One region of the Pseudomonas sp. PvP027 genome, then DNA from elsewhere that is predicted to be linked to it. Evidence: riboswitches for the same ligand, from Rfam matches in the RefSeq annotation. Region 1 holds a riboswitch; each other region holds the start of a gene.
What was found. Region 1 has a riboswitch for cobalamin ahead of JOE33_RS24730 (CbtB domain-containing protein). Riboswitches for the same ligand answer to the same signal wherever they lie in the genome.
Positions count from the first base shown of each region.

Region 2: another riboswitch for cobalamin. It lies ahead of cobO (cob(I)yrinic acid a,c-diamide adenosyltransferase); the one in region 1 lies ahead of JOE33_RS24730 (CbtB domain-containing protein).
Region 3: another riboswitch for cobalamin. It lies ahead of JOE33_RS24255 (ABC transporter substrate-binding protein); the one in region 1 lies ahead of JOE33_RS24730 (CbtB domain-containing protein).

Region 1 is NZ_JAFIBK010000001.1:5,665,481-5,676,055, reverse strand. It holds gene cobN (cobaltochelatase subunit CobN) at 1-707, opposite strand, end outside; gene cobW (cobalamin biosynthesis protein CobW) at 711-1,775, opposite strand; cobalamin riboswitch at 1,894-2,118, opposite strand; cobalamin riboswitch at 2,177-2,392, shown strand; gene JOE33_RS24730 (CbtB domain-containing protein) at 2,488-2,670, shown strand; gene JOE33_RS24725 (CbtA family protein) at 2,681-3,403, shown strand; gene JOE33_RS24720 (cobalamin biosynthesis protein) at 3,381-3,830, shown strand; gene cobM (precorrin-4 C(11)-methyltransferase) at 3,864-4,613, shown strand; gene JOE33_RS24710 (indolepyruvate ferredoxin oxidoreductase family protein) at 4,719-8,201, opposite strand; gene JOE33_RS24705 (Lrp/AsnC family transcriptional regulator) at 8,375-8,842, shown strand; gene JOE33_RS24700 (sigma-70 region 4 domain-containing protein) at 9,335-9,874, shown strand; gene JOE33_RS24695 (M14-type cytosolic carboxypeptidase) at 9,976-10,575, shown strand, end outside.
Region 2 is NZ_JAFIBK010000001.1:4,892,369-4,902,943, reverse strand. It holds gene JOE33_RS21270 (adenosylcobinamide-GDP ribazoletransferase) at 1-114, opposite strand, end outside; gene cobC (alpha-ribazole phosphatase family protein) at 116-688, opposite strand; gene cobT (nicotinate-nucleotide--dimethylbenzimidazole phosphoribosyltransferase) at 685-1,737, opposite strand; gene cobU (bifunctional adenosylcobinamide kinase/adenosylcobinamide-phosphate guanylyltransferase) at 1,734-2,255, opposite strand; gene JOE33_RS21250 (cobyric acid synthase) at 2,256-3,716, opposite strand; gene cobD (threonine-phosphate decarboxylase CobD) at 3,713-4,717, opposite strand; gene cbiB (adenosylcobinamide-phosphate synthase CbiB) at 4,710-5,618, opposite strand; gene bluB (5,6-dimethylbenzimidazole synthase) at 5,615-6,265, opposite strand; gene JOE33_RS21230 (cobyrinate a,c-diamide synthase) at 6,262-7,557, opposite strand; gene cobO (cob(I)yrinic acid a,c-diamide adenosyltransferase) at 7,583-8,194, opposite strand; cobalamin riboswitch at 8,285-8,499, opposite strand; gene JOE33_RS21220 (sorbosone dehydrogenase family protein) at 8,619-9,947, shown strand; gene JOE33_RS21215 (C40 family peptidase) at 10,106-10,575, opposite strand, start outside.
Region 3 is NZ_JAFIBK010000001.1:5,551,791-5,562,365, forward strand. It holds gene JOE33_RS24235 (GNAT family N-acetyltransferase) at 1-257, shown strand, start outside; gene JOE33_RS24240 (U32 family peptidase) at 314-2,320, opposite strand; gene JOE33_RS24245 (ABC transporter ATP-binding protein) at 2,427-3,218, opposite strand; gene JOE33_RS24250 (iron chelate uptake ABC transporter family permease subunit) at 3,215-4,237, opposite strand; gene JOE33_RS24255 (ABC transporter substrate-binding protein) at 4,234-5,247, opposite strand; cobalamin riboswitch at 5,377-5,576, opposite strand; gene JOE33_RS24260 (histidine phosphatase family protein) at 5,894-6,589, shown strand; gene JOE33_RS24265 (phosphatase PAP2 family protein) at 6,556-7,458, shown strand; gene JOE33_RS24270 (response regulator transcription factor) at 7,478-8,152, shown strand; gene JOE33_RS24275 (AraC family transcriptional regulator) at 8,160-9,197, opposite strand; gene JOE33_RS24280 (GGDEF domain-containing protein) at 9,207-10,121, opposite strand.

The DNA.
Region 1 (10,575 bases):
ATGGGCAGCGGGTTGATGCCTTGCGCCTGCAAGCGCACACAGAACTCGTCGATGAAACCGGTATTGGCGGCCTGCAGGTGCGAGCGATAGAACAGCAGCGCCACCACCGGCTGCTCGGCAAGCCAGTCTGCCCGCCAATCGGCAAGCTGCGCACTTGCCAGGCGAGGATGGTAGATCGCCGTGCGCGGCAACGGCGCAGGCTCGGCCCAGGAATAATCGCGGTCCAGCCAGCGGCTGGCCATGCAGTTGTACAGTTGCAGCGCGTTTTGCAGGCCGCCCTGACGCAGAAACTGCCAGAGTCGGTCGCGCTCTACGGCAGGCACGGTGCTCAGATCACTCAGTTCCGGATCAGGACGGTCATCACCGGGCACCAGAATGACCTGAACGCCGCGTGCCGCGAGTTCCATGAGCCGCTCGACGCCGTAGCGCCAGTAGCCAATACCGCCGTGCAGAGAAATCAGAATGACCTTTGCGTGACGCAGCACTTCATCAACGTAGAGGTCGACAGAGGCGTGATTCTGGACCTGCATCGGGTTGGCCAGACGCAGGCTCGGGTAGTCTTCGGGGAGCTGCCGGGCAGCTTCGGCCAGCAGTGCCAGGCTGGAGTCGCCACTGCAGAGAATCACCAGCTCGGCCGGGGTCTGGCCCAGATCGGCAATATTGTCGTCAGGTACGAAACCGCCGGGCTGGGTTCTCAGTAAATGCATGGGTTAGCCGACAATCGCAGCATTGAGTTGCGCTTGCAGGGCCACGGCATCCAGCTCCTGACCGATCAGCACCAAGTGCGTGGCGCGCTCTTCATCGGCACGCCAGGCGCGGTCGAAATGCTTGTCGAAGCGAGTCCCTACACCTTGAATCAGCAGGCGCATCGGCTTGCCGGGAATGGCCGCGAAGCCTTTCACACGCAGAATGCCGTGCTGCACCACCAGTTGATTCAGTGCATCGAGCAGGACTTTTTCATCGGCTTGCGGTAGTTTCAGGGAAATCGAATCGAACGCGTCGTGATCGTGGTCATCATGATCGTCATCGTCGTGGTGATCATGGTGGGTCTTGCGAGCATCGATATGCAGCTCGGACTCGGCACCGACACCCAGCAGCACGCTGATCGGCAGGCGACCACTGCTGGCTTCGATCACCTTGACCGCAGGCGGCAGCTCCTCGGCAACTTCGGCACGCACTGTCGCCAGACCTTCGGCGTCGATCATGTCGGCCTTGTTGAGGATCACCAGATCGGCGCTGGCCAGTTGATCGGCAAACAGTTCGTGCAGCGGCGACTCGTGGTCCAGGTTGGGATCGAGCTTGCGCTGCGCATCGACCTGATCCGGGAAGGCGGCAAAGGTACCGGCCAGTACCGCCGGGCTGTCGACCACCGTGATCACCGCATCGACTGTGCAGGCGTTGCGGATTTCCGGCCACTGAAAAGCCTGGACCAGCGGCTTGGGCAGTGCCAGCCCCGAGGTTTCGATCAGGATATGGTCCAGGTCACCACGGCGCGCGACCAGTTCGCGCATGACCGGAAAGAACTCTTCCTGCACGGTGCAGCACAGGCAGCCGTTGGCCAACTCGTACACCCGGCCGTTGGCTTCTTCTTCGGTGCAGCCGATCGTGCACTGCTTGAGGATTTCTCCATCGATGCCCAGCTCGCCGAACTCATTGACGATGACCGCGATGCGCCGCCCTTCGGCGTTGTCGAGCATGTGCCGCAACAGGGTGGTCTTGCCCGAGCCGAGGAAGCCGGTAACGATGGTGACGGGAAGCTTGGCCAGTGTTTTCATCAGGTGCCCTTTGGCAATGCGGCGGGCAAACAGGACGAGAACCGCATGCATGACACGCGGATCGGATCGCCACCGGATCACCCCGCCCGGTTGTAGTGAGAATTCTCGGAGGCCGCGGCATGCGTGGCCCGTTCGAGGCAGGTCTCCTGGCTCACGGCGGCGTGCGGCAGGCAATGAACAACGTGCCGACACGCATTCATTGCGCCTTCCCGCCGCAGCAGTGGCTGTGCAATGAACATGACCGTTTACAGTTGCGGGGGCAGCTGCGGCATGTACCGCATTCCCGTCTTAGCTCCACTGGGTGATGTTTTACCCAGGGAGAACCTCGAACTAGCAAGGCTACGCAGTGACTGCAGACAGGTCAATCGTTCAGATTGACGCTGCCCCGCCGCCCATGCTCTCCTGTGCGCCTTGTTTCGGGTGCCCCTCACGGGGTGAAACGGGAAACCGGTGCGCTCGTGTTGTCGAGCAAGTCCGGTGCTGCCCCCGCAACGGTAAGCGAGAGTAGGTCTGATCCACTGTGCCGCTGGCATGGGAAGGTGACCTTGCAGGCTTTGACGCACTGACGTCGCGGCCCCTCGCGAGCCCGGAGACCGGCCCGATATGCTTGCAATGACAAACCCGCGGTGGGCGGGCGCAGTTGAAACCTCCGGCGTCTGCCGGCAGGTTCTCTTGCGCGTGGCCCGCTTGCCAATCATCAAGAGGGAACGCCATGTCGACCATCAGCAGCCACGCCGCCGCGCCCAGCTCCACACGCACTCAACGCCTGACAGCCGCCATCAGCGCTGCGCTTCTCGGCGCCTGCCTGGTGTACTTCGCCGGTTTCTCGCACATTGCGGCCGTGCACAATGCGGCACACGACACCCGTCACAGCGCTGCCTTTCCTTGCCATTGAGGGCGACACAATGTTCAAGCGAATCGCCTACACCGCAGGTTTCACCGGCCTGCTCGCCGCCCTGCTGCTGACCCTGCTGCAAAGCCTGTGGGTGGTGCCGCTGATCCAGCAGGCCGAGACCTACGAAAACGCACCTGCCGAGCAACTGCATCAGCACGCGGACGGCGCGATGGCCGAACACAGTCATGCCCATGACGAAGCGGCCTGGGAACCTGAAAACGGCTGGCAGCGTGTGCTGTCCACCACCGGCGGTAACCTGGTGGTCGCGGTGGGCTTCGCCCTGATGCTTGCCGGGCTCTACACCCTGCGCGCGCCAGGTCGCACCGTGCACGGCGCATGGTGGGGGCTGGCCGGTTTTGCGGTGTTTGTACTGGCCCCGACCTTTGGCCTGCCACCCGAACTCCCGGGCACAGCCGCCGCCGAGCTGAGTCAGCGTCAGTTGTGGTGGCTCGGCGCCGCCGCATCGACTGCCGCCGGGCTGGCCTTGCTGGTGTTCGGTCAGAACTGGCTGCTCAAAGCACTGGGTGTGGCCATTCTGCTCGTCCCGCATGTGCTCGGCGCGCCACAGCCGCTGGTCCACGAAAGCCTGGCCCCCGAGGCGCTGGAAGCGCAGTTCATGATTGCCTCGCTGCTCACCAACGCGCTGTTCTGGGTCGCGCTTGGATTGATCAGTGCCTGGCTGTTCCGCAGAAACGATGTGCACAACGACAATGTCGACCTGCATCAGGCCTGATCCAGCGACGCCTCAACCCGGCGCAGCACTGGTGGCCGGGCTGGGCTGTCGGCGCGGCTGTTCGGCTGCGCTGTTGCGCGACCTGCTCGAGCAGAGCCTGCAGGCACTTGGTCTGGAAATTGGCCAGGTGACCGCACTCGCGTCCATCGACCTGAAAGAAACCGAGCCCGGCCTGCTTGAGCTGGCCGGGCAACTGGCAGTGCCACTGGTGTGCTTCAACGCCGCGCAACTGGTAGCGTGGGAACTGCACCTCACCCACCGTTCTGCGCAGGTCTTCCAGAACACTGGCTGTCATGGCGTCGCCGAGGGTTCGGCCCTGGCCCTGGCGGCGCAACTGGGAGACGGTACGGCGACCCTGCTGATCGAACGGCAGAAAAGCGCGCAGGCCACATTTGCCTTGGCAATCAGCCCTGCGCACAGCGGATAATCTCCTCCGCGCTCATTCACTCCGGAGAATTCATTGACTGTCTATTTCATCGGCGCCGGCCCTGGCGATCCCGAGCTGATCACCGTCAAGGGCCAACGCCTGATCCGCAGCTGCCCGATCATTATCTACGCAGGCTCGCTGGTGCCCCGCGCCGTGCTGGAAGGTCATCAGGCCGTGCAGGTAACCAACAGCGCCGAGCTGCATCTGGAGCAGATCATCGATCTGATCAAGGACGCCCACGCACACGGCCAGGATGTGGCGCGCGTGCATTCCGGAGACCCAAGCCTGTATGGCGCTATCGGCGAGCAGATCCGCCATCTGCGCGAACTGGACATTCCGTTCGAAATCATTCCGGGGGTGACCGCAAGCGCTGCCTGCGCTGCACTGTTGGGCGTAGAGCTGACCCTGCCGGACGTTTCGCAGAGCGTGATTCTGACCCGCTATGCCGACAAGACCTCAATGCCCAGCGGCGAGGAACTGGCCAGTCTGGCCAGCCATCGGGCAACCATGGCGATTCATCTGGGGGTTAACAACCTGCAGCGGATCGTTGAAGAGCTCGTGCCACATTACGGCACCGACTGCCCGATTGCCGTGGTGCACCGCGCCAGCTGGCCGGATCAGGACTGGGCCATTGGCACGCTGGCGGATATTCAGGAAAAGGTGCAGGCCAAGGGCTTTCGCCGTACGGCACTGATTCTGGTCGGACGTGTGCTTGCCGACGACACCTTCAGCGAGTCCTCGCTGTACCGCGCCGGGCATGCTCATTTGTTCAGGCCGCAGTAGTCATTCCCTCCACGCCGCACGATGATCGCGGTGCCAAGCAGTGACGCGTGGCGTGATGAAAAGCGTGCCAACGCCGGGTTGGCACGCTGATCGGCAGTGCCCTCCTCAGGCAGCCGCCTCATACAGCTTCGGCGCAGCCACTTCGCCGCTTTCCAGGCTCTTGCGCAGGATATCGGCCTGCACGGCAGCCGCTTTCATGGCGCTTTCCTTGATGTAGCCATAGCCGCGAATGCGTTCCGGCAGACGTGCCAGGCTCAAGGCGGTGTGGCGATTCTGCGCCTGAAGGTGCTGCAGAATCAGTTCGACATCGCTGACATAGCGGTCAATCAGCGACCTCTCCTGCTGACGTTCGAGACTGCGGCCGAACGGATCGAGCGCAGTGCCGCGGAGGAATTTGAATGTCGCCAGCACATCGAAAGCACGCAACATCCATGGCCCAAAGCTGCGTTTGCGCGGCAAGCCATTGTGCGGGTCGCGCTTGGCCAGCCACGACGGAGCCAGGTGAAACTCCAGCCGATAGTCACCCTCGAACTGCGCTTGCAGCTGGCGGGTAAACTCGCCGTTGCTGTAAAGCCGCGCCACTTCGTATTCGTCTTTATAGGCCAGCAATTTGAAGTAATTGAATGCCACGGCCTCGGTCAGCGTCGGCTGCTGACCGGGAAACGCCCGCGATTCGCTGTCGCGTACGCGTTGCACCAATGCCAGATAGCGCTTGGCGTAGGCGGCGTTCTGATACTGCTTCAAGGTATCGACATTGCTCTGGATGCGCTGATCAAGGTCCATTGGCTGCGGCTCGCTGACCTTGTTTTGCGGGTTGACGAAGGCCTCCACGGCGGCAGGATCGTGTGCAGTACGACGTCCCCAGAGAAACGCCTGCTGATTCAGGTTGACCGCAACGCCGTTGAGTTCGATGGCCTTCTCGATGGCTGCCGAGGTCAATGGAATCAGGCCCAGCTGGAAGGCATAGCCGAGCATGAACAGGTTGCTGGCAATGCTGTCACCCATCAGTCGGGTGGCCAGCGATGTGGCTTCGACAAAGTGGGTCTTCGCCGCGCCGACCGCCTCGATGATGGTCTGCTTCATGGCCTCGGCCGGAAACACGGCATCCGGATTGCGCGTGAACTCGGCGGTTGGTGTTTGCTGGCTGTTGACCACGGCATGGGAAATCTTGCTGTCGAGCTTGGCGATCGCATCCGGACCGGCAGCCACCAGCAAGTCACAGCCGAGCAGCAGGTGTGCTTCACCGGCGGCGATACGCACAGCGAACAGATCCTCTTGACGCGCAGCAATGCGGATATGGCTGACCACCGGGCCGAATTTCTGTGCCAGACCGGCCTGATCGAGCACGCTGCAGCCCTTGCCTTCCAGATTCGCCGCATAGCCCAGCATCGCGCCGACGGTGGTCACCCCTGTCCCGCCGACACCCGGCAGGAGAATATTGAACGGCCTGTCGAGCGACGGCAGCTCCGGTTCCGGCAGACGTGCGAACGCTTCGACCTGCTTGGGCAACGCAGGCTTGCGCAGCTTGCCGCCGTGCACCGTGACGAAGCTTGGGCAGAAACCCTCGACGCAACTGAAATCCTTGTTGCACGCGCTCTGATCGATTTCGCGCTTGCGCCCCTGCGCGGTTTCCTTGGGCAGCACAGACAGGCACCCGGACTTGACCCCGCAATCGCCGCACCCTTCGCACACCGCCGGGTTGATCAACGCACGCTTTTCCAGATCGGGCATCGTGCCGCGTTTGCGACGGCGGCGCTTTTCAGTGGCGCAGGTCTGGTCGTAGATGATGACCGATACCCCTTTGAACTCGCGTAACTCGCGCTGCACGCTGTCCAGATCGCGCCGATGATGAAAGCTGGTAATCGGCGCGAAGTCCTCGCGACTCGGGTACTTGTCCGGCTCGTCCGAAACCAGCGCGATGCGCTGCACGCCCTCGTTGAACACCTGACGGCTCAGTTGATCGACGCGCAGCACGCCGTCGATCGGCTGGCCACCGGTCATGGCCACCGCGTCGTTGTAGAGAATCTTGTAAGTAATGTTGACCTTCGAGGCCACCGCCGCACGCAGCGCCAGGTGCCCCGAGTGAAAATAGGTGCCGTCGCCCAGGTTCTGGAAAACGTGCGGGGTTTCGGTAAACGGTGCCTGACCGATCCAGGTCACGCCCTCGCCGCCCATCTGGGTAAACGTATCGGTTTCGCGGTCCATCCAGATGGTCATGTAATGGCAGCCGATACCGGCCAGGGCGCGACTGCCCTCCGGCACCCGTGTCGAGGTGTTATGCGGGCAGCCGGAGCAGAAATGCGGGGTGCGCTGAGTGGTGAACAGCGGCGCCTGCAGCGCTTTCTCCTTGTCGCTGAGAAACTGCAGGCGCGCTTCGATCTGCGGGCTGCTGTAGAACGGCGCGAGACGCTTGGCGATCACTCTGGCAATCATCGCCGGGGTCAGCTCGCTGAGGTTCGGCAGCAGTGAGCGGCCCTGCTCGTCGAACTCGCCGACCACTACCGGCCGACGGTCCACAGGCCAGTTGTAGAGCTGACCGGTCAACTGGTCTTCAATGACACTGCGTTTTTCCTCGACCACCAGAATCTCGTCCAGCCCTTCGGCAAAGTCGTGCACCGACACCGGTTCCAGCGGCCAGCTCATGCCGACCTTGAGCACACGAATGCCGACCCTCTCGCACAGTTCCTGATCGATGCCCAGCTCTTCGAGGGCCTGACGCACGTCCAGATAGGACTTGCCGGTGGTGATGATGCCCAGCCGGGGTTGCGCAGAATCAATCACCACCTTGTTGAGCTGGTTGGCGCGGGCAAAGGCCCTGGCTGCGTAGATCTTGTAGGTATTGAGGCGCGCCTCCTGGGCCAGCGGCGGGTCCGGCCAGCGGATATGCAAACCGCCTTCGGGTATGTCGAAATCGTCGGGAATACGGGTTTTGATCCGCAACGGATCGACCTCGACCACCGCAGAAGAGTCGACGTTCTCGGCAATGGTCTTCATCGCCACCCAGCAACCGCTGTAGCGCGACAGTTCCCAGCCGATGATGCCGTAGTCGAGAATCTCCTGGACGTTGCTGGGGTTGAGCACCGGAATCATCGAAGCGATAAACGCGTGCTCGCTCTGATGGGCGATGGTCGATGATTTGCAGCCATGGTCGTCGCCCGCCAGGATCAGCACACCGCCATTGGCCGCAACACCGGCTGAGTTGCCATGCTTGAAGACATCGCCGCAACGGTCTACACCCGGCCCCTTGCCATACCAGAGGGCGAACACGCCATCGTACTTGCCATGCGGGAACAGGTTGACCTGTTGACTGCCCCAGACGGCGGTGGCGGCCAGCTCTTCGTTGATCCCGGGCTGAAAATGGATGGCGTTTTGCTGCAGGTAGTCCTTGGCGTCCCAAAGGCTCTTGTCCAGATTGCCCAGCGGCGAACCGCGGTAACCGGAAATGAAACCGGCGGTGTTCAGGCCCTGCGCCTCGTCACGCTGCTTTTGCAGCATCGGCAGGCGGGTCAGGGCCTGTGTGCCGGTCAGGTACAGATTGCCGGTGGCAAGGCGGTATTTATCATCCAGACGAATATCAGCCAGGGACATGCGGATACCTCTCTTGTTCTTATAGGGTCAGGTCTTTTGCGCCGGGACGGTCCTGCCCGGCAGCCTTGCAACTAGACTGCCAGCAGCAAAGAGGCTTTTTCTTTCTAAATGTGCGCAAATCTGCTGATATTGAGCATGCTTTTTTCGACCAGAACAAAAAACAAGGTCAATTCATGCAGCCAAAATTGAGCCCCATCGATCGCAAGATTCTTCGCCTGCTGCAACATGACGCCAGCTTGTCGGCCGCGGAAATCGCCGAACGCGTCGAGCTGTCGCAATCGCCGTGCTGGAGGCGTATTCACCGGCTTCAGGAGGACGGGGTGATTGAGCGCACGGTCGCCCTGCTCAGTACCCAGAAGCTGGGGCTGAGCATGACGGTGTTCGTCGAGGTCAAGCTGTCAGGCCATGGCCGCCGCTATCTGGCCGAGTTCGAGGAGGCAATCATTGGCCACCCCGAGGTGCTGGAGTGCTACACCATGGCCGGCGGGATGGATTTCATGCTCAAGGTGGTCGCTCAGGACATCGCCAGCTACGAACGCTTTCTGCGCGATCATTTGCTGCAATTGCCCCACGTCCACGAGGCGCATTCGAACATCGCCATGAGCACGGTCAAGCGCACCACGGAACTGCCGCTGGACTAGAAGAGTCGGGGGGAAAGCGCGGGAAGAAAATCCGCCAGGCGAGCGCCGGCGGATTATCGGTATCAATGAGGGCAATAAAAACATTTGACTTGCAAATGATAATGATTATTATTGCATCAGCGGGTCGCGAGGCTCGCTGGATAACCCGGAAGTCTTAGGTCGGCTTCCTGATTATCTCCTCATCAGGCTAATCACGGTTTTTGACCCGGCTTTTTGCCGGGTCTTTTTTTGGTTCTTTCTTTATGGTTTCGCTGCTTCAGGCTAATGAAGTCTGGGTGTTGCGCGGTGTGTTGCAATGGCGCGGATCATAGCAAAGGCTCTTCGATCAAGGCCATGCTTTTAAGGCAAAAACGCCTGGATGCGGCAGATAAAAAGTAAATGCTGCGACTTTTCACTTGAGAATGATTCTCGTATTCACTAGTCTACGCTTGTCACGGACGCTACCCGACACCGCAAGGAAGACTCCCATGGACGATCAGCGAGCGATACATCATGAGTAATCAGCTCTCGTCTCTACTGCACCTCCCCGCCCGCCTGCCCGAGCCGCAACCCACGCTGCAGGCCATCGAACTCGGTCACCGACTGGGCAAGCTCTCGCGCCGGACCCGGCAGATATTCCTGCTCAGCCGACTCGACGGCCTGGCCTATGCCGACATCGCAAGCTTCATGAACGTTGATATCGGCCGGGTAGAAAGAGCGATGCTTCGCGCGTTGGGCAAGGCCTATATACCTGATGCCGCAGACACCACAAGCGCTGCCATTCAGGATCGCGCCAGCCGCTGGTATGTGCACCTGCAGAGCCCTGCGGCAACCGCCAGTGAACGCATCGAGTTTCGCCACTGGCTGGACGCCGATGCCGCGCACCTTTCGGCCTTCCAGAACAGCGAGCGTCTGTGGCGTCAGTTGCAGGCACCTGCTTCGTTGCTCGGCGCATCCGGCTGGCATCGACGCAAGCGCCGTGTGTATCTGGCCTGGTGCCTGCTGACTGCCTTCATCTGCAGCCTGATGGTCACCGCCGAGGCCATGTCCTGACGCGCAGATGACCGCTGCAGTGAATTTTACGTCGCAGGGCGCGATGTCGATCGGTGTACAGTAGTGGCCTGAAAAGGCATCTACGCAAGCAGGCACCTATCTTGACTCTCACTATCGGTTCAGATTTCGACAGCGGCAACATTCAGGTTCTCGACGCAGGCGACCCGGCACATATCAGGCTGGCGATCCGGCCGGACACGCAAAGCGCGCATTTCCAGTGGTTTCATTTCAAGGCAGACGGCCTGAACGTCGGTCAGACCTATGGCTTCAGCCTGACCAATGCCAGCGAATCCACCTTCAACCGTGCCTGGACCGGCTACAACGCCGTAGCGTCCTACGACCATCAGAACTGGTTTCGGATACCGTCGGATTTTGACGGCAAGGCACTGAATTTCAGCCTGGCCGCGGACCAGCCGCAGGTCTGGTTTGCGTATTTCGAACCCTACAGCCGTGAACGCCATGACTGGCTGATCGAGCAAGCGCAGGAAAAAGCCGGTGCACAGTTGCTGGCTGTCGGCAAAAGCGTCGAGGGCCGGGATATTCAACTGCTGCGCAAGGGTGACGGTGCCGAGGGTAAACGCAAGATCTGGATGATTGCTCAGCAGCACCCTGGCGAACACATGGCCGAATGGTTCATGGAAGGCGTAATCGAACGTCTCCAGCGAAAAGATGACGCCGTGCTGCAGCAATTGCTGACCGAG
Region 2 (10,575 bases), 770 kb from region 1:
GCCTACCAGCGGGTAGTACAGCAAGGAACGTCCAAGCTCTTCGGGGCGCGGCATGCCGGGCAGTCTGATCGGCAGGCTGCCGAGAAATTGCAGGGCGATCCAGAACGGCAGCATCTCAGATCTCCGTGAGTACGCGATCAGCAGCGACCTGAATCGACAACAGCGCGCCATGCCCGACCACCACCTGCAACAGTTGTTCACGCGGCAAGCCACGCGCCTGCGCCAGCAGCAGGCGCATGACACCGCCGTGACTGACCAGCAACACGCGCTCGCCGGCATAAGCCTGATGCAGACGCTGAACGGCACTCAATACCCGATTCGAGAAATACAGCACCGGCTCGCCACCGGGAGGCGTGAAGGCATAGGGATCAGCCCAGAACAGACCCAGGCCCTCGGCGTCGGTTTCCATGAGTTGCGCAGGGCTGTGCCCTTCCCAGTCACCGAAATGCAGCTCCTGCAAACCGGGTTCCAGGTGCAGGGGCAACGACAAGCGCTGCGCCAGCTCTTCGGAGAAACGTGCGCAACGTTGCAGAGGCGAGCTGACAATCCGCGTCCAGGGTCCGCCGTCGGCCACTGCTGCACGCATCTGCTGCCAGCCAGACTCGGTCAGGGCATCATCGATACTGCCGCGCAGGCCGCCGCCCAGTTCGGTTTCGCCATGACGCAACAGATCAAGGTGCAAGGTCATGCGGGGCGATCCGCCACAGCCGCTTCGGCAAACGTCGCCATGCCGTTATGCAGCTCGCACGCCAGGCGCACCAGCGGCACCGCCAGTGCGGCACCACTGCCCTCGCCCAGACGCAAACCGAGGTCCAGCAGCGGTTCGGCTTGCAGCGTTTCCAGCAGATGCCGGTGGCCCGGTTCGGCACCCCGATGACCGAACAGCAGCCAGTTGCGGCAGGAAGGGTTCAGGCGCACCGCCACCAGCGCGGCCACGCTGCAAATAAAACCGTCGACCAGCACCGCGATACCTTCCTGCGCGCAGGCCAGGTAAGCGCCCGTCAACGCGGCGATTTCGAAGCCACCCAGACAGAACAGGCTATTCAACGGGTCACCGGCCTGCTCGGCGTGCAATGCAAGCGCGCGTTCGATGACATGAGTCTTGTGCTGAATACCCTCGGCGTTCAGCCCGGTGCCCGGACCGACCAGCAATGGCGCGGCACACTCCAGCAGCGAGCAGGCGACTGCGCTGGCGGCTGTGGTGTTGCCGATGCCCATCTCGCCACCGATGAACAGTTCGGTGCCGACAGCCTTGGCGCGCAATACGCTGTCACGCCCGGCCTGCAGGGCGGCGAGCCCCTGCTCGACACTCATGGCCGGCCCTTGGGCAAAATTGGCGGTGCCCGCGCCAATGCGCAGATGGCGCACCCCGGGCAAATCCATTGGCGACACGGTGCCCAGATCGACCACGTCCAGTTGCGCGGAGAGCTGACGCGCCAGCACGCTGATCGCGGCGCCGCCATTGACGAAGTTGTGCAGCATCTGCCCGGTGACTTCCTGCGGGTACGCCGACACGCCTTCAGCGACGACGCCGTGATCCGCGGCAAAAATCGAGATCCACAGTTGATCGGCGGCCGGACGCTCACGCCCCTGCAAGCCGGCCAGCTGCACTGCCAGACGCTCCAGTTGCGCCAGCGAACCGGCGGGTTTGGTCAGTTGCTGCTGACGGGCCAGTGCCGCCTCGCGCATTGGCACATCAATGGCCTGTGCAGGCTTGAGCCACCAGGAATTACTCATAGCGCGGTTCCTTTCAACGTCAGGGGCAAGCCGGCAACGGTCAACACGACACGCTGGCAACGCTCGGCCAGCGCCTGATGTAACAGGCCGGCTTCATCGACATAGCGACGGGTCAGTTCGCCGAGCGGCACGACGCCAAGCCCGGTTTCGTTGCTGACAAAAATGATTTCACCCGGCAGCCCGGCAAGACTGTCGAGCAGGGATTCACGTTCTTGAAGCAGGCGCTCGGGGTTGTCGAGCATCAGCAGATTGGTCAGCCAGAGGGTCAGGCAATCGACCAAGAGGCAGCAATCGGGCGCCGCGTTTTCGCGCAGCACGCGCGCCAGCTCGATCGGTTCTTCGACCAGTCCCCAATGTTCGGGACGGCGTGCGCGATGGCTGGCAACACGCTGATTCATTTCGCCGTCCAGAGGCTGACTGGTGGCGATGTAGACCACCCTCAGCGCGCTGTCGGCGGCCAGTTTTTCCGCCAGGCGACTCTTGCCGGAACGCGCGCCGCCGAGGATCAATTGCAGCATTCAGTTCGCCTCCAGGCCGCACAGTTCGCGAAGCAATGGGCCGTCCAGGTGCTTTTCCACCAGGTCCGCCAGGCGTTCGATGTCGCGCTCGCGCAGGGCGTGATAATCGACGGACTGCACGTTCGCCAACCCCGCCCAGCGCAGCAACGCGCTACAGGCAGCAGGTGATTCGAACAGGCCGTGCAGGTAAGTCCCCAGCACCTGCCCGTCGACACTCTGCGCGCCGTCGCAACGCCCGTCGTCCAGTTGCACGGCAGCCTGCTCAAGCGCCGGCCCTGTCGTGACACCGGCATGAATTTCGTAACCGCTGACCTCGGCGTCTTCGAGGGTCAGACGACCGCGCACATTGCGCAATTGCTTTTCCGCTTCCAGCACCGTGCTCATGGCCAGCAAGCCGAACCCGGCGCTGGACCCGGCTGCGCCTTCCAGCCCGAGTGGATCATGTACCTGCTCACCGAGCATTTGCAGACCGCCGCAAATCCCCATCAGCTTGCCGCCGTAACGCAAATGTCGATCGATGGCGGTGTCCCAGCCATTATTGCGCAGGTAGTTCAGATCGCTGCGCACACTCTTGGAGCCGGGCAGAATGATCAGGTCCGCAGGCGGAATCGCCTGGCCGGGGCCGATGAATTGCAGATTGACCTGAGGGTGCAGGCGCAGCGGGTCGAAATCGGTGTGATTACTGATGCGAGGCAGCACCGGGACCACCACGTTCAGCACATGCTCGACCTTGTCGGTCTGACGCTGGTCCAGGCCGTCTTCGGCCTCCAGGTGCAGATCCATCACGTAGGGCAGCACGCCGACCACCGGCTTGCCGGTGCGTGCTTCCAGCCAGTCCAGGCCCGGCTGCAACAAGGCGATGTCGCCACGAAAACGGTTGATGATGAAACCCTTGACCCGCGCCTGCTCGCTGGGCGACAGCAACTCGAGCGTACCGACCAGATGGGCAAACACCCCGCCACGATTGATGTCGGCAATCAGCAGCACCGGGCAATCGACCGCTTCGGCAAAGCCCATGTTGGCAATATCGTTGGCGCGCAGATTGATCTCGGCCGGAGAACCCGCGCCCTCGACGACGATCACCGGATAGCGTTCACCCAAGCGCCGATGCGACTCCAGCACAGCCTGCATGGCTATCTCTTTGTAGCCGTGATACGCCACCGCATTCATGGTGGTCACGGCGCGGCCGTGAATGATCACCTGCGCGCCGGTGTCACTGTTGGGCTTGAGCAGCACCGGGTTCATGTCGGTGTGCGGTTCGAGGTAGCACGCCTGGGCCTGCACGGCCTGTGCGCGACCGATCTCGCCGCCGTCTGCGGTCACCGCGCTGTTGAGCGCCATGTTCTGCGGCTTGAACGGCACGACTTTGACACCCTGGCGGGTCAGCCAGCGGCACAGGGCCGTCACCAGAGTGCTCTTGCCGGCATCGGAGGTGGTGCCTTGTACCATCAGCGTGCTCATGGGTATTCCTTGCGGTATTCAAGCAGAACATCGTGCAGCCGCAGCCAGTCGGCCTCGTCGCACGGCAGACCGAAACGCAGACTGGAAGTCTCGGGGGTATCCCCCTTGAACAGGCGCAGCAGCACGCCACGCTGCGCACAAAACTCATAGAGCGTCTGCGCTTCAGGGGTCACCAGCCACTGGAACAGCGCACAGCCGCCTTGCGGGCTCAGGCCGTAGCGGTCGAGCAACGCCACCAGCCGGGCGCGGGCCTGTTCACAGCGCTCACGCTGGCGCGCCTGCCCCTGCTGATCGCTGAGGCACACCTGACCGATGATCCGCGTGGGCCCACTGACCGACCAGGGGCCGATTTCCTGCGCCAGCATTCTCAACAGTACCGGCTCGGCCATGACAAAACCGAGCCTGACGCCCGCCAGGCCGAAAAACTTGCCAAACGAACGCAGGACGATCAGCCCGGCACGCCAGGTCTCGGCCGCCAGGCTCATGCCCGGCGTGTTATCCATGAACGCTTCATCGACGACCAGCCAGCCACCGCGCTCGGCCAGTCGCGCATGCCACTCCAGCAGGCGCTCGGCGCTCACGTGCAGACCAGTCGGATTGTTGGGGTTGACTACCACCAGCACGTCCAGACTGTCGAGAAAATATTCGACCTCCTGCTCACCGACCTCACGCACCACGAAACCGTTCTTGCGCCAGGCATGCGCGTGCTCTGCGTAGCATGGCGACAGTACGCCGACCCGCCCTCCGCTGCGCACCCTGGGCAGCGCCTGAATCGCAGCCTGCGAACCGGACACCGGCAATAACCGGGACACGCCGTAATAAGTGCAGGCCGCTGCTTCAAGGCCATCGTCGGTCTCGGGCAACCGCGCCCAGGCACGCGTCGGAATCTCCGGGATGGGCCACGACCACGGCGCGATCCCGGTGGACAGGTCCAGCCAGTCGGCCAGATGGATACCATAATGCTGCGCCGCCGCGCGCAAGCGCCCGCCGTGCTCAAGCATAAAAATCAGCTGCCACGCAGATGACCAGCAGCCACAACCAGACGCCACGCTGCACCAGTTGCCAGCCGCGATCGATCGAATCCGCATCGGCAGGCGCACCCTCCCCCAGTTGCGGACGCTGATGCAACTCGCCGTGATAGATCGCCGCGCCACCCAGTTCGACACCCAGTGCGCCAGCGCCAGCGGCCATCACCGGACCGGCATTCGGACTGTCCCAGGCCGGAGCCTGCGTACGCCAGCAACGCAGCGCCAGTCGGGTCTTGCCCAGCAAGGCGTAGGTCAGTGCCACAAGACGTGCGGGAATGTAGTTGAGCAGATCGTCGATCTTCGCCGCAGCCCAGCCAAAACGCTCAAAGCGCTCGTTGCGATAACCCCACATGGCGTCCAGCGTATTGCTCAGCCGGTACAGCACCACGCCGGGCGCACCGGCCACGACAAACCAGAACAGCGCAGCGAACACCGCATCGCTGCCGTTCTCCAGCACCGACTCGGTGGCTGCGCGGGCCACTTCGGTAGCGTCCAGCTCAGTGGTCTGGCGACTGACCAGATAACCGACCCGCTGACGTGCTTCGACCAGATCATCACTGCGCAGCGCTTGCGCCACTGGCTGAACGTGCTCGCCCAGGCTGCGCATGCCCAGCGCGCAATACAACGCCAGAATCTCGAACAGCCAGCCCACGCCAGGCAACCAGCTCAGCAACGTTGCCAGCAGCGTCAACGGCACAACGGTAATGACCCAGGCGGTGACGCCGTGACTGCGCCAGCCGCGGCCGCCACTGTTGAAACGCTGCTCGACCCGACTGGCGAAGTTGCCGAACGCCACCAGCGGATGCCATCGTTTCGGCTCACCGAGCAGCGCATCCAGCGCGACCCCGGCGACGCTCAGCAGCGCCACACTCATTGACTCACTCCCCATTGATTCTCATACAGCAGCTCATGCAGCGGACGCGCCTGCGCCCAGCCTTCCATCGCCAGCATTGGCGCAGGATAAAATTCCTTGACCGGCCCCAGGCAAATGATCGCCAGCGGCTTGGCGCCGTCGGGCATGCCCAGCAGTTCGGCCAGCGCCTCGGGATCGAACAGCGATACCCAGCCCATACCCAGGCCTTCTACACGCGAGGCCAGCCACAGGTTCTGGATCGCGCAGGACAGCGACGCCATGTCCATTTCCGGCAAGGTGCGCCGGCCGAAAATATGTTGTTCACGCCCTTCCATCAGCGCGGCGACCAGCACTTCTGCGCAGTCATTGATACCTTCGACCTTGAGCTTCATGAACTCGTCGGTTCGCTCACCCAGCGCCTCGGCGGTACGAATACGCTCCTCCTCTACCTGCGCCTGCATCCTGCCGCGCAATAACGGGTCGCTGATGCGGATGAAGCGCCACGGCTGCATGAGCCCGACGCTGGGAGCCTGATGCGCGGCCGCCAGCACGCGTGCCAGCAGTTCGGGCTCGACCGTGCCGCCGATGAAGTGGCGCATGTCGCGACGTTCGGCGATAGCGCGGTACACCGCAGCCCGCTCTTCGGGGCTGAACGCTTGCTCGGTCATGGTTTGAACAGCGCCGCTATCGCCAGGGGGCAGGAAGGAAAATAGAAATGCACATAGGACGCGGTCAGGCGACCCAGGCGATAAACCGCTTCTGCGCCGCGCCCGCCATTGGGGCTGACGCCACGGGCAATCGGCTGCAGCTCGGTGCTGGTCAGCGAATGGTGATAGGTGTGACCGTGCAGCGTGCCCTCGGGCAGCTCGACGGCTTGCAAGGCCAGCGCGGCCAGACGCTTCTGCATGACCGCTTCACCGGACAGCAAGCCGACCAGTTCGACGCGCACGCCCTCGACATCGGTCAAGGCTTCGAGCAAATAGAGCATGCCCCCGCACTCGGCCAGAATCGGCTTGCCGGCTATATGGTGAGCCCTGATCGAAGCCTGCATCGTGCCGTTGACGGCCAGCGCAACGTGGTGCAGCTCCGGGTAGCCACCTGGCAGGTACAGGCTGTCGGCGTCGGGCAGCTGGCGATCATGGATCGGCGAGAAGAAACTCAGCTCGGCGCCCATATTCCTCAGCAGGTCCAGGCTCGCGCCATACAGAAAGGCGAAGGCTTCGTCGCGCGCGATGGCAATGCGTACGCCGCGCAGCAGCGGCTCGACCTGAACCGGGTCGGGCGCCGTGAAGGTCACGGCCGGCGGCAAGGCCACTTCACACGTACTGGCCAGCGCCGCAGCGGCCATGTCCAGACGCACGTCCAGATCGTTGAGCTCACTGGCCTGGACCAGCCCCAGATGACGGCTGGGCAGTTCGAAGCCGACTTCCCGGGACAGTGCGCCGTACCAGCGCAGGCCTTCGGTCAGGCTGTTCTCCAGCAACTGCGCATGGCGTACCGTGCCGACGCGATTGGCCAGCACGCCGGCAAACGGCAGATCAGGCTGATAGCGCGCCAGACCAAGCGCCAGTGCGCCAAACGTCTGCGCCATGGCCGTGCCGTCGATCACACCGAGCACCGGCACGCCAAAATGCCGGGCCAGGTCGGCGCTCGACGGCGTGCCATCGAACAGGCCCATGACCCCTTCGATCAGAATCAGGTCCGCCTCGCCGGCCGCTTCCCACAACAGGCGACGGCTTTCATCGGCGCCGACCATCCACATGTCCAGCTGATAGACCGGCGCGCCACTGGCCCGCTCGAGAATCATCGGGTCGAGAAAGTCCGGTCCGCACTTGAAGACCCGAACCTTGCGCCCCTGGTTGCGGTGCAGGCGTGCCAGTGCAGCGGTCACCGTGGTTTTGCCTTGCCCGGAGGCAGGCGCAGCGATCAATACCGCCGGACAATCACGCGGGGCTCTCATTGCAATGTGCTCAATGATGAAGGGTTCACAGCTCGATACCTTTCTGCGCACGAATACCGGCCTGAAACGCGTGCTTGACCACGCCGATCTCGGAAACGGTATCGGCCAGGTCGATCAATTCGGGTTTGGCACCGCGGCCAGTCACCAACACATGCTGCATCGGCGGACGGGCCTGCAGGTCGCTCAGCACCTGTTCAAGGTCGAGGTAGCCATGTTTCAGGGCGATGTTCAGTTCGTCGAGCACCACCAGACCAATGGCCGGATCGCGAAGCATTTCCCGAGACACGGCCCAGGCGGCTTCAGCGGCGGCGATGTCGCGCTGGCGATCCTGGGTTTCCCAGGTGAAGCCCTCGCCCATCACGTGATAGCGCACCTGCTCGGGGAAACGGCGGAAAAACATTTCTTCGCCCGTGCTGTTACGGCCCTTGATGAACTGCACCACACCACACTGCATGTCGTGACCCATGGCTCGGGCGAGCATGCCGAATGCAGAGCTGCTCTTGCCCTTGCCATTGCCGGTCAATACCAGCAGCAGGCCGCACTCGTTGGGCGAGCTGGCAATACGCTCGTCCATGACGGCTTTCTTGCGCAGCATGCGCGCCAGATGGCGTTCGTCGCGTTCGGGGGATTCGTTCATCTGGGTTCTCCGCTCGGGGCAGGCGACAACAGACGGAAGGACAGCACTGGACAGCACGGCAACGCCCTGCACAGAACATCACCCTCCGTGATGCCATTGAGTGATTCAGGCCGGTCTCCGGGCTCATGAGCGGGTCACCCCGGCTGTGCGCCTTCCCATGTCGAAACACAGTGGCGTCAGGCACAGCCTTGACTCATTTACCGTTGCGGGGGCAGCGCCGGGATCGGATCTGTCGACCCACACCGGCTTCCCTGTTTCACTCTGCCAATCGAGGATTGCAGAGCACCTGAAACAAACCGCGAAGGGTAGAGGGTTGGGCCGGGAGCGTCAATCGACACCGTCGCCGCGGAACGTGATTGAACCTAGCGGGTTGGCGACGCCTCTATCAGTTACTGGACCACGCCCTTGTTTATGGAGATCGATCATGTTCAAACTCAGACCCCACTATGCAGTGTTGCTTCTGGTCGCCGGCGGCCTCGCTGCCTGCGGCGAGTCGTCGACCCTGCAAGTCTCGGATGGAACAGGCCCCTCGCCCAAGCTGCCGGAGCCCAACAAGACGCTGATCCCGACCGTCAACATCGCACCCGCCGTAGGCTGGGAAAAAGGCGCCAAGCCGGTTGCTGCGCCGGGCACACAAGTGGCTGCATTCGCCGAGAACCTCGACCACCCGCGCTGGCTGTATGTGCTGCCCAACGGTGACGTGCTGGTGGCGGAAACCAATTCGCCTGCCAAACCGGATGATTCCAAGGGCATCCGCGGCTGGGTGATGGAGAAAGTCATGGGCCGCGCCGGTGCCGGTGTGCCCAGCGCCAACCGCATTACCTTGCTGCGCGACGTGGACAAGGACGGTATTGCAGAGACCCGCACGGTTTTCCTGCAAAACCTCAATTCGCCGTTCGGCATGACCCTGGTGGGCAACAAGCTGTATGTCGCCGACACCGACCGCCTGATCAGCTTCCCGTATGAATCCGGGCAGACCTCGATCAGCGCGCAGGCGACCAAGGTAGTCGACTTGCCAGGCGGCACGCTCAATCACCACTGGACCAAGAACGTCATCGCCAGCAAGGATGGCAGCAAGCTGTACGTGACCGTGGGTTCCAACAGCAACGTGGCCGAGAACGGCATGGACAAGGAAGAAGGTCGTGCAGCGATCTGGGAAGTGGACGCGGCGACCGGCAACCACCGGATCTTCGCTTCCGGCCTGCGCAACCCCAACGGCATGGATTGGGAACCGAAGACCGGCAAGCTGTGGACAGCGGTCAACGAGCGCGACGAGATCGGCAGTGACCTGGTGCCTGACTACGTGACCTCGGTACAGGACGGCGCGTTCTATGGCTGGCCTTACAGCTACTACGGCCAGCACGTCGACGAGCGCGTCAAGCCGCAGAACCCGGCACTGGTCGCCAAGGCGATTGCCCCGGATTACGCAGTCGGTCCGCACACCGCTTCGCTGGGCCTGGTGTTCGCCGACGGCAAGACACTGGCTGCACCGTTCAACGAAGGCCTGTTCATTGGCCAGCACGGCTCATGGAACCGCAAACCGCACAGCGGCTACAAGGTGGTGTTCATTCCATTCAGTGGCGGCAAACCCAACGGCACACCGGTCGATGTGTTGACCGGCTTCCTCAACAAGGATGAAAAAGCCATGGGTCGTCCGGTTGGCGTGGTCAATGACCAGCGCGGCGGATTGCTGGTGGCCGACGATGTCGGCAACAAGATCTGGCGTGTGACATCAGCCAAGGCAGCTCAGTAACGCGGAGCGTAGAGGTTTGACGCGGAGCGTCGCACGATAGTTGAGATCATCGTTCCCTACGCTCCAGCGTGGGAATGCAGTTCTCGACGCTCTGCGTCGTCAAGAGGACGCGGAGCGTCGCACGATAAGTTCTGGCCAGATCGCGGGCAGGCGAAGCGCTACGGCCGATTCTGCGCCAGACTGGACGGCTGAATCACGCGTTTGGCGTTGAGATAGGCTCTCTGCCAGTAAGGCTTGTCGAGGCTGTCGAGCTTCACCGTGCCGCCGCTGGCCGGGGCATGCACGAAGCGGCCTTCGCCAACATAGATCCCCGCGTGGGACACCTGCGAACCGCCCGATGTGGCGAAGAACACCAGATCACCTGACTGCAATTGCTCGCGACGAATATTCGGCGCGCCCATCACGATCATCTCGCGCGTGGAACGCGGCAGGGAAATCCCCGCCGCATCACGATAGACATAACCTATAAGACCGCTGCAATCGAAACCGGAGTCAGGCGTGTTGCCACCCCAGCGATAAGGCGTGCCGACCAGCCCCAACGCACGAAACAGCACGTCTTCGGCAGCAGGAGAAAGAATCTGGGGAGGTGCGGTGACCACCGGACGCTGAACGATCCGGGGCGCTTTGG
Region 3 (10,575 bases), 110 kb from region 1:
TCGATTACCGCGGGCGCAGAACCGTCGAGATAGTGCGTCTGTTTGTTACGCCGCAGTTTCGCGGCGACGGGCTGGCCAGCCGCTTGTGTCAGGCGCTCTGGGCGCATGCCGAGGCGGGTGGCGTAGAGGTTCTGTACCTGCACACCCATCCATTTCTGCCCGGCGCGATCCGTTTCTGGGAGAAACAGGGCTTTGCCGTGACCGATGTGGAAAGCGATCCGGTGTGGAACACCACCCATATGGAGCGTGTTTTTTAAGAGGACTTTGTCAGAAGACGGAAGGGGGCCGGCAGGACGCCAACCCCTTGTACCGATCAGTGCGGAGAACGCTGACGCACAGTCTTGAGCAGGTCTTCCGGAGTGATGTGCCCGACCACCGATTTGGCCGCCGCGCTGCCGGGTAGCGGCAAGTCGAGAATGTGACCTTTCATCTTGCCGATCACGTGCATTTCGCAAGGCTTGCAATCGAACTTGAGGGTCAGCACTTCATCGCCGTGCACCAGTTGCATCGGCGCGACCTTGGTGCGTACGCCCGTTACACCTTTGGCCTGTTTCGGGCACAGGTTGAACGAGAAGCGCAGGCAATGCTTGGTGATCATCACCGGCACTTCGCCGGTTTCTTCGTGGGCCTCATAGGCCGCGTCGATCAGCTGTACGCCGTGGCGATGATAGAAGTCGCGAGCCTTCTGGTTGTAGACGTTGGCCAGAAAAGACAAATGCGACTCCGGGTACACCGGTGGCGGAGTCGTCTCGGCCTTGCGACCACCACGCGGATGAGCCTTGATGCGCGCTTCGGTCAGTGCCTCGATGGCGTCGCGGCGCAGGGTTTTGAGCTGCGAGTTGGGCACGAAGAACGCCTGTGGCGCGTCAAGCCTGACGTCCTGGGCATGATAGATCGTGGTGCCCAGTTGAGTGAGCAGGTCACGCAACTGATCCAGCGCCTGCTCGGGTTTGTTGGCCGTGCCGAATGGCCCATCAAGGCCGACAGTGACGCTTACGCCTTCTTCGCTGGTGGCTTTCAGGCTCAAGCGATCTTCGCGCAGCGTGACCTGCCATTGAACACCGATACGACGCTCGGCCGAGGTCTTGAGCAGTGCCTGTTGCCAGTTGTGGTCCAGATTGCGGTTCAGCGGATGATTGGGGCGCAGGCCAGAAAGGGCCGCGGGCATCTCGTTGGGCTCTACGCGATAGCGCCAGCGCTTCTGGCCGTCCTCTTCGAACTCGCCCTTGAGCTCGGCGATGTTGGCACGGAAGCCGACCACTTCACGCTTGATCTGCACATTGAGGCCATCGCCGTTGGACAGCGGCTCATGTGTCACGGCGATCAGGTCGCGCTTGCCGAGCTTTTCAACAGTGCCCACCGCCAGGCCGGTGAAGGTCGGCGTATCGAACGCGCCGATGTCGATCTTGCGGTCGCTGACGAAATAATCGGTGCTGCCGCGATGAAAGGTCTTTTCCGGGTCCGGCACGAAAAAGTGCGCGGTACGGCCGCTTGAAGCACGTGCAAGGTCAGGGCGGTCCTCAAGAATCTCGTCCAGACGCTGGCGATAATAAGCGGTGATGTTTTTTACGTAGCCCGCATCCTTGTAGCGCCCTTCGATCTTGAACGAGCGCACGCCGGCGTCCACCAGAGCACGCAGGTTGGCGCTCTGGTTGTTGTCTTTCATCGACAACAGGTGCTTTTCGAAAGCCACAACGCGACCCTGATCATCCTTGAGGGTGTACGGCAGGCGGCAGGCCTGCGAGCAGTCGCCACGATTGGCGCTGCGGCCGTTTTGCGCGTGGGAAATATTGCACTGCCCGGAGAACGCCACACACAGCGCGCCGTGGATGAAGAATTCGATGGCCGCATCGGTTTCGTCGGCGATTGCACGGATTTCCTGCAGATTCAGCTCCCGGGCCAGCACCAGTTGCGAGAAACCGGCCTGATCGAGAAACTTCGCCCGGCTCAGGGTGCGGATATCGGTTTGCGTACTGGCGTGCAGTTCGATGGGCGGAATGTCCATCTCCATCACCCCGAGGTCCTGCACGATCAACGCGTCCACGCCGGCGTCGTAGAGCTGGTGAATCAGCTTGCGCGCGGGCTCCAGCTCGTCGTCATGGAGGATGGTGTTGATCGTGGTGAAGATTCGCGCGTGATAGCGGTGCGCGAATTTGACCAGCTCGGCAATGTCACTGACCTCGTTGCAGGCGTTGTGCCGCGCACCAAAGCTCGGCCCGCCAATATACACCGCATCGGCACCATGCAGGATGGCTTCACGGGCGATGGTCACATCCCGTGCAGGGCTGAGCAATTCCAGGTGGTGCTTGGGTAACGACATGGCAACGGGATCCGGCTGCGGGCAAAGCGCGCATTGTAGTGCCACAGACCGCGCGGTGCACCTGTTGCAGATTGCGGCAGGTGCCGGACTGACCATCGGCGTGGTTTCAGCGCGAGCGCAGGCGCAGAATCTTCGCCCCGTCACTGGGGTCGGTCAGCCAGTGCGCCACGACGCCGAAGGTGCTCAGCAAGCGTTCCGGGGTCAGCACCTCGAGCGGCGCACCCAGCGCGACCAGCCGACCCTTTTCCATGACGGCCACACGGTCGCAGTCCAGTGCCTGATTCAGATCATGCAGGGCAATCACGGTGGTCACCGGCAAGGCTCTGACCAGGCCGAGGATGGTCAGTTGGTGCTGGATGTCCAGATGATTGGTCGGTTCGTCCAACAGAAGGATCTGCGGCCGTTGCGCCAGCGCCCGGGCGATGTGAACGCGCTGCCGCTCGCCACCGGACAAGGTGTGCCAGGCGCGTTTTTGCATATGCAGCATGTCCACATCCTGCAACGCCTGGCGAACGATTGCATCGTCCTCTGCACTCCACGGCTCGAGTGCCGACAGCCAGGGCGTGCGGCCCAGTTCGACGGCGTCCAGTACGGTCACGGCGTCGCTGGTTTCAGCCTGCTGTTCGACCACCGCCAGCAGGCGCGCCACGTCCCTGCGACTCAACGCCTCAAGCGCTTGCCCGCCCAGGCTGACCGCGCCGCTGACCGGCTTCTGAATACCGGCCAGTAGCTTGAGCAGGGTGGATTTGCCCGAACCGTTGGGGCCGACCACGGCCAGGGTTTCACCCATGGCGATGCTCAGGTCGACATCGCGCAGCAGCGCCGCGCCACGTACCGAATAGCCCAGACCGGAACATCCGAGTACCGGTGCGCTGAGCTGATGGGGTAAGGCGTTCATCGCGTGCTGTTGCCCCGGATAAGAATCAAAGCGAAGACCGGTGCGCCGATCAGTGCGGTAATCACGCCGATCGGCAGCGCCTGCCCCTTGATCAGAGTGCGCGAGAGGATGTCGGCAGCGATCAGAAAAAGTGCGCCGCTCAAGGCACTCAGCGGCACCAGCCGGGCATGGCGGACACCGACCAGCATACGCACCGCATGGGGGATCACCAGCCCGACAAAACCGATGGAGCCGACAATCGAGACCATCACTGCGGTGACCAGCGCAGCACTGGCGATCAGGATGATCTGCACGCGCCGTACCGCGATTCCCAGTGACGCCGCCGAGTCGCTGCCGAAGGTGAATGCGTCCAGCGCTCGCCGGTGCCAGAGGCACACCAGCAGACCGAGCAGCACCGTCGGCACTGCCAGCCAGACCGAGTGCCAGCGCACGCCGCTGAGGTTGCCCAGCAGCCAGAACATGATGCCGCGTGCCTGCTCGGAGCTCGCGGATTTGGTGATCAGAAAAGAGGTCAGGGCATTGAACAGTTGCGAACCGGCGATCCCGGCCAGAATGATCTGCCCGGCTGCCGTGGTGCCGCGTGAAGAGTGCGCCAGCAGGGCAACCAGCGAAAACGCTGCCACAGCACCGGCAAAGGCGCCCGCAGACATCGAGATCGCGCCTGCACCGAAGCCCAGAATCGCGACCAGTACCGCGCCGGTCGAGGCCCCTGCGGAAATCCCCAGCAGATACGGGTCTGCCAGCGGGTTGCGCAATAACGATTGCAACACCACACCACAGATCGCCAGCCCGGCCCCGCAGGCGGCTGCGACAATGGCGCGGGTCAACCGGTAGTTCCAGACGATGCCTTCATCTATAGGGTCGAGCACATAGCCGGCGGCCCAGATTTTATTGGCCAGCACCTGAAAGACCACGCTCAGGCTGATCGAGGTTTCGCCGATCGCTGCGCCGATCATGATCGCCAGCACCAGCACTGCCGAGACCCAGAGCACATGAACCAACGCTATCGGCAATCTCATTTGGCAGCGTTGAAACGGTTGGCGGCGTCAGCCAGTTCCTCGAACCCGGTGAACAGACGCAGGCCAGCCTGCATGCCCTCGGCGTCGATGATCACGATCCGGTCATGCTTGACCGCATCCATGTTGCGGGTCACCGGATCGGACTTGAGGAATTCTATTTTTTTCAGGTAGTCGTCGGCCGGAAAGCGGCGGCGATCCATGCGGGCGATGACCAGAATGCTCGGGTTGGCCTTGGCGATGGTTTCCCAGCCCACGGTTGGCCACTCCTCGTCGGACTTAACGATATTGCGCATGCCCAGGCTGTTGAGCATGAAGTCCGGGATGCCTTTGCGGCCTGCCACGAAAGGGTCGCTGGCGAGGTCGGAACTGGAAAACCAGAACAGCGCCGAGACGTCGTTCGCCTTGTTCTGCCTGACGTTGGCAATCGCCGCGCTCAGGCGGGCCTTGAGGTCTGTGACCAGCGCGTCGCCGCGATCCTGCACATCGAAAATCTGCGCCAGTTGTTCGATGCTCTTGTAGATGGTCTCGATGCGGAACGGCTCCAGGCGTGTGCCATCGGCACCGACCAGATTGTCCTTGCCTTCGCAATCGGAAGGCAGGATGTAAGTAGGTATCTTCAGGTCATGGAACTGCTCGCGGGTGCCGACCACGCCCTGTTTACCGACCATCCATTCCAGTTGCACGGCCACCAGTTCCGGTCGCTTGCCAATCACCGCTTCGAAACTGGGGTCGTTGTCGGCCAGGCGTTCGACCTTGTCGTTCTGCGCCTTGAAGCGTGGCAACACGTTGTTGAACCACAGCGAGGTGCCGACCAGCCTGTCGCCCAGGCCCAGTTCATAAAGCATTTCGGTGCCGGCCTGGCCAATGGTCACAGCCCTGGCTGGCGCATGCGTGAAGGTCAGGGGCGTGCCACAGTTTTCGATGGTCAGCGGATACTGGGTGGGTGCGGCGAGGGCCAGGGTGGACAACGTAAGGCTGACAGCGAGTGCGGCGAGGCGGGGCAGCGACATGGAATGCGGTCTCCGTTGGAGCAGGTGCCAGGGCGCAATGCATATCAGGAAACACATCCCCGGATAATGTCCGGGCACGACAGGTAATGCCGACGCGTGCGGATGTCCTTCCCGGACACCCCGCCGGTTAGTTGGTTGAATCGGGTCGGCAGGTCTCCTGACTGGCATGTCATCGCCTTGCTCCGGCCTTCCCGGATCACGATCCAGTGGCAGTCATGGAGCAGGCTCGGTGCCTACAGTTGCGGGGGCAGTTTCGTTTTCGCCTGGTGGAAGAAGGCGTGCGAATTCCCTGTTAGTTCCTCTCGGAAACCGACGCGCGGCATGGTAAACGATAAGCGTTTTAGTGGCTAATCCTTTGCGCGCCGCAGCTGCAGCAGACGCATAGGTCAGGCCCAGACCGTCCCGATGGGCACGGTGCTTTCGGGGAAAACGCTTAAATTATCTTCATGTTCGCGTCCGGAAAATCGCAAACCCTCATTCCAGAGCGCTCGCGCGAAAAACATGGCGCTCGGCCACAACACGTTTTTCACATCTTCTTCACTGAGTCGGGACGATGCTGAACCTATCTTGCCTGCATGGGAGCGGCGAAGGCCTCGGGCACCGAGCGGGTCAACGCCACACATAGGTTCATGGCAGGAGTGGTCCCTTGACCGACACGATAATCAACAAAAATGTACTTCCCGGTTCGAGCATTCGCCAGCGCTACAAATTGCATCGGAACATCGTATCGATGTCCGTTGCCGTCGTGCTGACGGCTATCTGCGCTTGGTTCTACTCGGCGTTCTCGGGCGTGCATGTGGTGGACCTGGGGGTCGGCAGCAACCTGAGCGTTTCCGGTCTTCGCGAGCACTGGCGACAAGGCAATGTGGTCGTGATGATTCGCCACGCCGAGCGCTGTGATCGTTCAAGCAACCCGTGCATGAGTGACGCCGACGGCATCACCTTCAACGGCCGCGATGCCGCGCTGGCGGTAGGTGCCGGGTTGCAGAAAATGGGCATGGACCACGCGCGCATGATCGCCAGCCCCAAGACCCGCACGCAACAGACTGCGCAACTGCTGGCAGGGCACGCGGTGGCCGGCCAGGACTGGATCAACGACTGTGACAGCGGCTTCATGAAGGCTGTGCAGGCCCACAAGGTCAGTGGCGAGAACATGGTGCTGGTGACGCACAGTGGCTGCATCGACCAGTTCGAACGTAAGGTCGGCGTACCTGGCGGCGAGCGCTCCAGTGAGTACGCCCAGGCGTTTTTCGTGCAAATAGACGGCACCCACCAGCCGAAAATTCTTGGCGCCCTGAATGCCGGGCAATGGGCAAACCTCAACAGCGAGCAATTCAATTGACGACATCTTCCAGCGCCAGGCTGCGGTTTTACGGCATAAACCTGGGTGTGCCTGTGTTTTTCGCTCTACTGGTCTTCGTCACCTTCGACCTGACCACGATCGACCGGCAACTGAGTAACCTGTTTTTTGATTCGACGGCTGGGGTGTTTCCCATCGGCCAGAGCCATCTGTTCGAAAACATCACGCACAGATGGGCGCGAATCATCCCGAACTGGACCGGTGAGCTGGCAATCATTGGTGCGATGCTGTCCTTTGTCTGGCCATTGCTGGAAAAACATGATGATTCGCGCCTCGCGAGGCGGCTGACGGGCTCTCGGTTGGGCACCTTTCTGCGCTTTGCACGCAGGCACCGGCTGGATTTCTTCTTTGTCGTCGTTGCCTTTGCGCTGAGCACCGGCATGATCCATTACCTGAAAAGTCATACCAGCGTTTACTGCCCCGTCGAGACCACCTTGTACGGTGGCAGCCAGGCGCACATCGAGTGGTTCAGGAACTTCAACCTGCTGCACGAGGCAGGCGCCGGGCGATGCTGGCCGGGCGGTCATGCGTCAAGCGCATTCAGTTTGCTGGCCCTGTACTTCGTAGCTCGTCGTTACTGCTGGCGGCATTCGAACATTCTGCTGGCGGCCATTCTCCTGCTCGGGATGATTTACGGCACCACGCGGGTGCTGCAAGGCTGGCACTTCATGTCGCACACCTTCTGGGCGGGTATTGTGGTGTGGCTGAGCACGCTGCTGGTTGCCTTGTGCTTCTACGGTCGATCCAGGTTGCAACAGCCGATTCGCCAGGCAGTGTCCGTCGACAGGCAGGACGCATTCGTCACTGGGCCTGCAGACGCATTGGCAACAGGGTCCCGATCGGCCGGGTAGAAAAATGACAAGGCGCGCAATGAACATTCTGGTTATTGAAGACCACCGTGATATCCACGATAACCTTCTGGAATTCTTCGAGCTCAGGGGGCATGCGGTAGAAGGGGCGCTGGATGGCCTGAGCGGGCTGCATCTGGCCGCCTCGAAACGCTTCGATGCGATCATTCTCGACATCATGCTGCCAGGCATCGACGGCAATCAGATCTGTCACAGCCTGCGCCAGTACTCGAAGTCAGACGTCGCGATTGTGATGCTCAGCGCGCGCGATGAACTGGATGATCGGCTCACCGGTTTCAAGGTGGGGGCCGACGACTACATCACCAAGCCGTTTGCAATGTCCGAAGTGCTCGCCAGGGTAGACGCGATAGTCAGCCGGCGGCAGCGCAAGGACAACCGGATGATGGTGGTTGCCGACCTGCAGTTCGATCTGGACACCCTTGAGGTCACCCGCAAAGGCGTGCCTTTGAAGCTCAACCCGACCAACATGAAACTGCTGGAACTGTTGATGCGCAAAAGCCCGCATATCGTCAAGCGAGGCGAGCTGGAAGAGGCGCTGTGGGGCCGTGATACCCCGAACAGCAGCAGCTTGCGCAGCAACATTCATGTCCTCAGGCGGGTACTCGACGGTGGGCACGATACGCCGTTGCTGCATACGGCCCATGGCCTGGGCTACAAGCTGTGCGTGCAGCGCTGAGGCGTGCTTATTCGAAGTTGAACAGGCGCTGGATCAGGGTAGGCGTACTGCCAGTCCAGCGTTTGAACGAACGGCGGAAATTGGCCGGATCGCTGAAGTTCAGGTAGTCCGCCACGGCTTCGTTACTCATGCCCTTGATCTGATACAGGTGCAGCGCGACGTGCTTGCGCGCCAGATCGTGCTGCGCCTGAAAATGGGTACCGTGCTTGTGCAACTTGCGCTTCAGCGTGGCCGGGCTCATGGCAAAGGCGTGAGCGACCTGTTCCAGGCTGGTGGCCTGCCGCACATGGTCACGCAGGTGCTGGTGCAAGCGGTCCAGCAGGCTGAACGACATGCCCAGCACTGCGAGTTGCCCATCGGCTTCCTGTTGCGCAACCTGCACGGCGGTGGGGGAGGCGCCCGGCCAGGCATGGGTGAGGTAATGCCTGGGCAGGCGCATCATGTCCAACGGGCGGCCAAATGCCGTATTTTCGCCCAGATGAACCCAGTACTGTTCGATGTAGCGTGGCTCTTGGTGACAGAAACTGCACTCCCACGGCAAACGCTCACCGCTCAGCAACTGACTCATCGCGACCAGTGCGGTCATGCCGGCTTCGAGCAGGAAGCGTTGCTGTTCACCTGCGCCACAACTGTCCAGCCAGTAGAGGTAGGCGAACTGTTCGTCCAGCTCCAGACGCGGTATCAGCAGCGGGCTGAGCAGCGCTTGTTGGCGGATCAGTATCTCCAGCGCCTGATGCAGGTTTTGCGCATGACGCAGCGCGTGACTGGACGCGCCGTAGTGGCCGGGAAACAGTCGCTGGCCGAACAGGAAGCTGGTGTCGTCGGCTTCCATCTGACGTTGCGCGTTACCGATCAGGACGAAGAATTGCTGCGGACTGAGACGCGTCTTGCCCGCAACGATGTCCTCGTAGAACAGGCCGGTGCCTTTGAGCAGGCGATGGCTGTCAATGCCACGCGACAAGGCCAGGTCAATCAGCGTAGCCGGCTGGTAGTGGCCGGGGATGAAGCGGCTGTCGACTTCGTACCAGTCACTTTTAAGCGTCATGGCCGGCGCTCAGGCAGTGCAGGTCAGAGGGCGTCGGGCGCGGGCCAACGACAGATTGAGGCGGCGTAGCAGATTGTCCGGCGTTTCATTGAGTGCCATGACGACTGCCACACTGGCCGACAGATGAATGCGTTCGCCCTGTTGCCGGGTCTTGTGCGCCAGACTGGCAACCGCCTGCTGCAACTCCAGCGCCAGCAGCTTCGCCTGGCTTTCTCCGGTGTTGGGCAACAACACCACAAAGCGGTCGCCGGCCAGACGGCAGAGCAGGTCCTGGCGGCGCAGATTGAGCACCAGCAAGTGGCTGAGCGCTGATAGCACCTCATCGCCCTCGGCATGCCCGAAGGCATTGTTGATTGCGCTGAAACCATCCACGTCCAGTGCCAGCAGCGACAGCGGCTGCTGTTGGCAGACGCTCTGTTCCAGGCTGGCCACTAGTTGGCGCTTCAGGTAGTCGGCGCTGCCCAGCGGGGTGAGTTTGTCGTACAGCCGATGCTCGCGGAAGCCGCGCTCGCGCTTTTCCATTTGCGCACTGATTGCCAGTTGCTCGCGATGCCAGTGGTAGATGCCCAGGGTCAACAGGATCAGACCGACCGGCATAGGGCCGGATTCCAGCCAGTGATCCCATTCGATCTCGGCGGGCAGGCGGATGAATTCGTCGAGCGCGTCGATCCACCACGAAAAGAACACGCAGCTCAGGCCGATCGACAGGTAATTGGTCACCCGGCCGGCCGGTCTGCTCTTGAACACCAGAAACAGCCAGACCAGCGACAGCAGGGCAGAGCCACCTTCACCGACGATGTCCAGCCACTGCCATTCGCTGACATGTTTGACGGTGCCGAATGCCAGAAACGCCAGCAGGCCGAGATTGGAGGCGACCATCAGCACGGCGAGTTTCCAGCGATGAGGTTGGATGATCCTGAACATGAGCAGACGGCTTCCGAGGTGCTGATTATCGGCCAGCAGAACAGATGCACATGACACTTCGGTGACGGGTAACGCGGACCGCGAAAGGTCGAATCAGCTCACGTATGTTGCAGGTTTTTTCTACTCGACTGGCTTGTACGCCACCCCCGGATCAGTGACAGGGCGAAGGAATCCGACGAAGTCGGGCCGGAAACAGGAGCGGGGACTTTGCTCACTTTGGTCCTTCAAAGTGAGTCGCCGAGGGGCGAAAAGGTGACCTGAGTCGAACCCGAATCCACCTTATGTCGCAGAGCCGCTGTGTGACGCGTAGCGTCACGAACTGCATTCCCAAGCGGAGCGTGGGGACGAGATTCACATACGCATACCTAGACGTCGGCTTTTCATACGCCGCCTGAAAGTCAAATCAGCTCATTTATCTGCCCGGTACCCCCTGAACCTGCTGTTTTCACCCCCT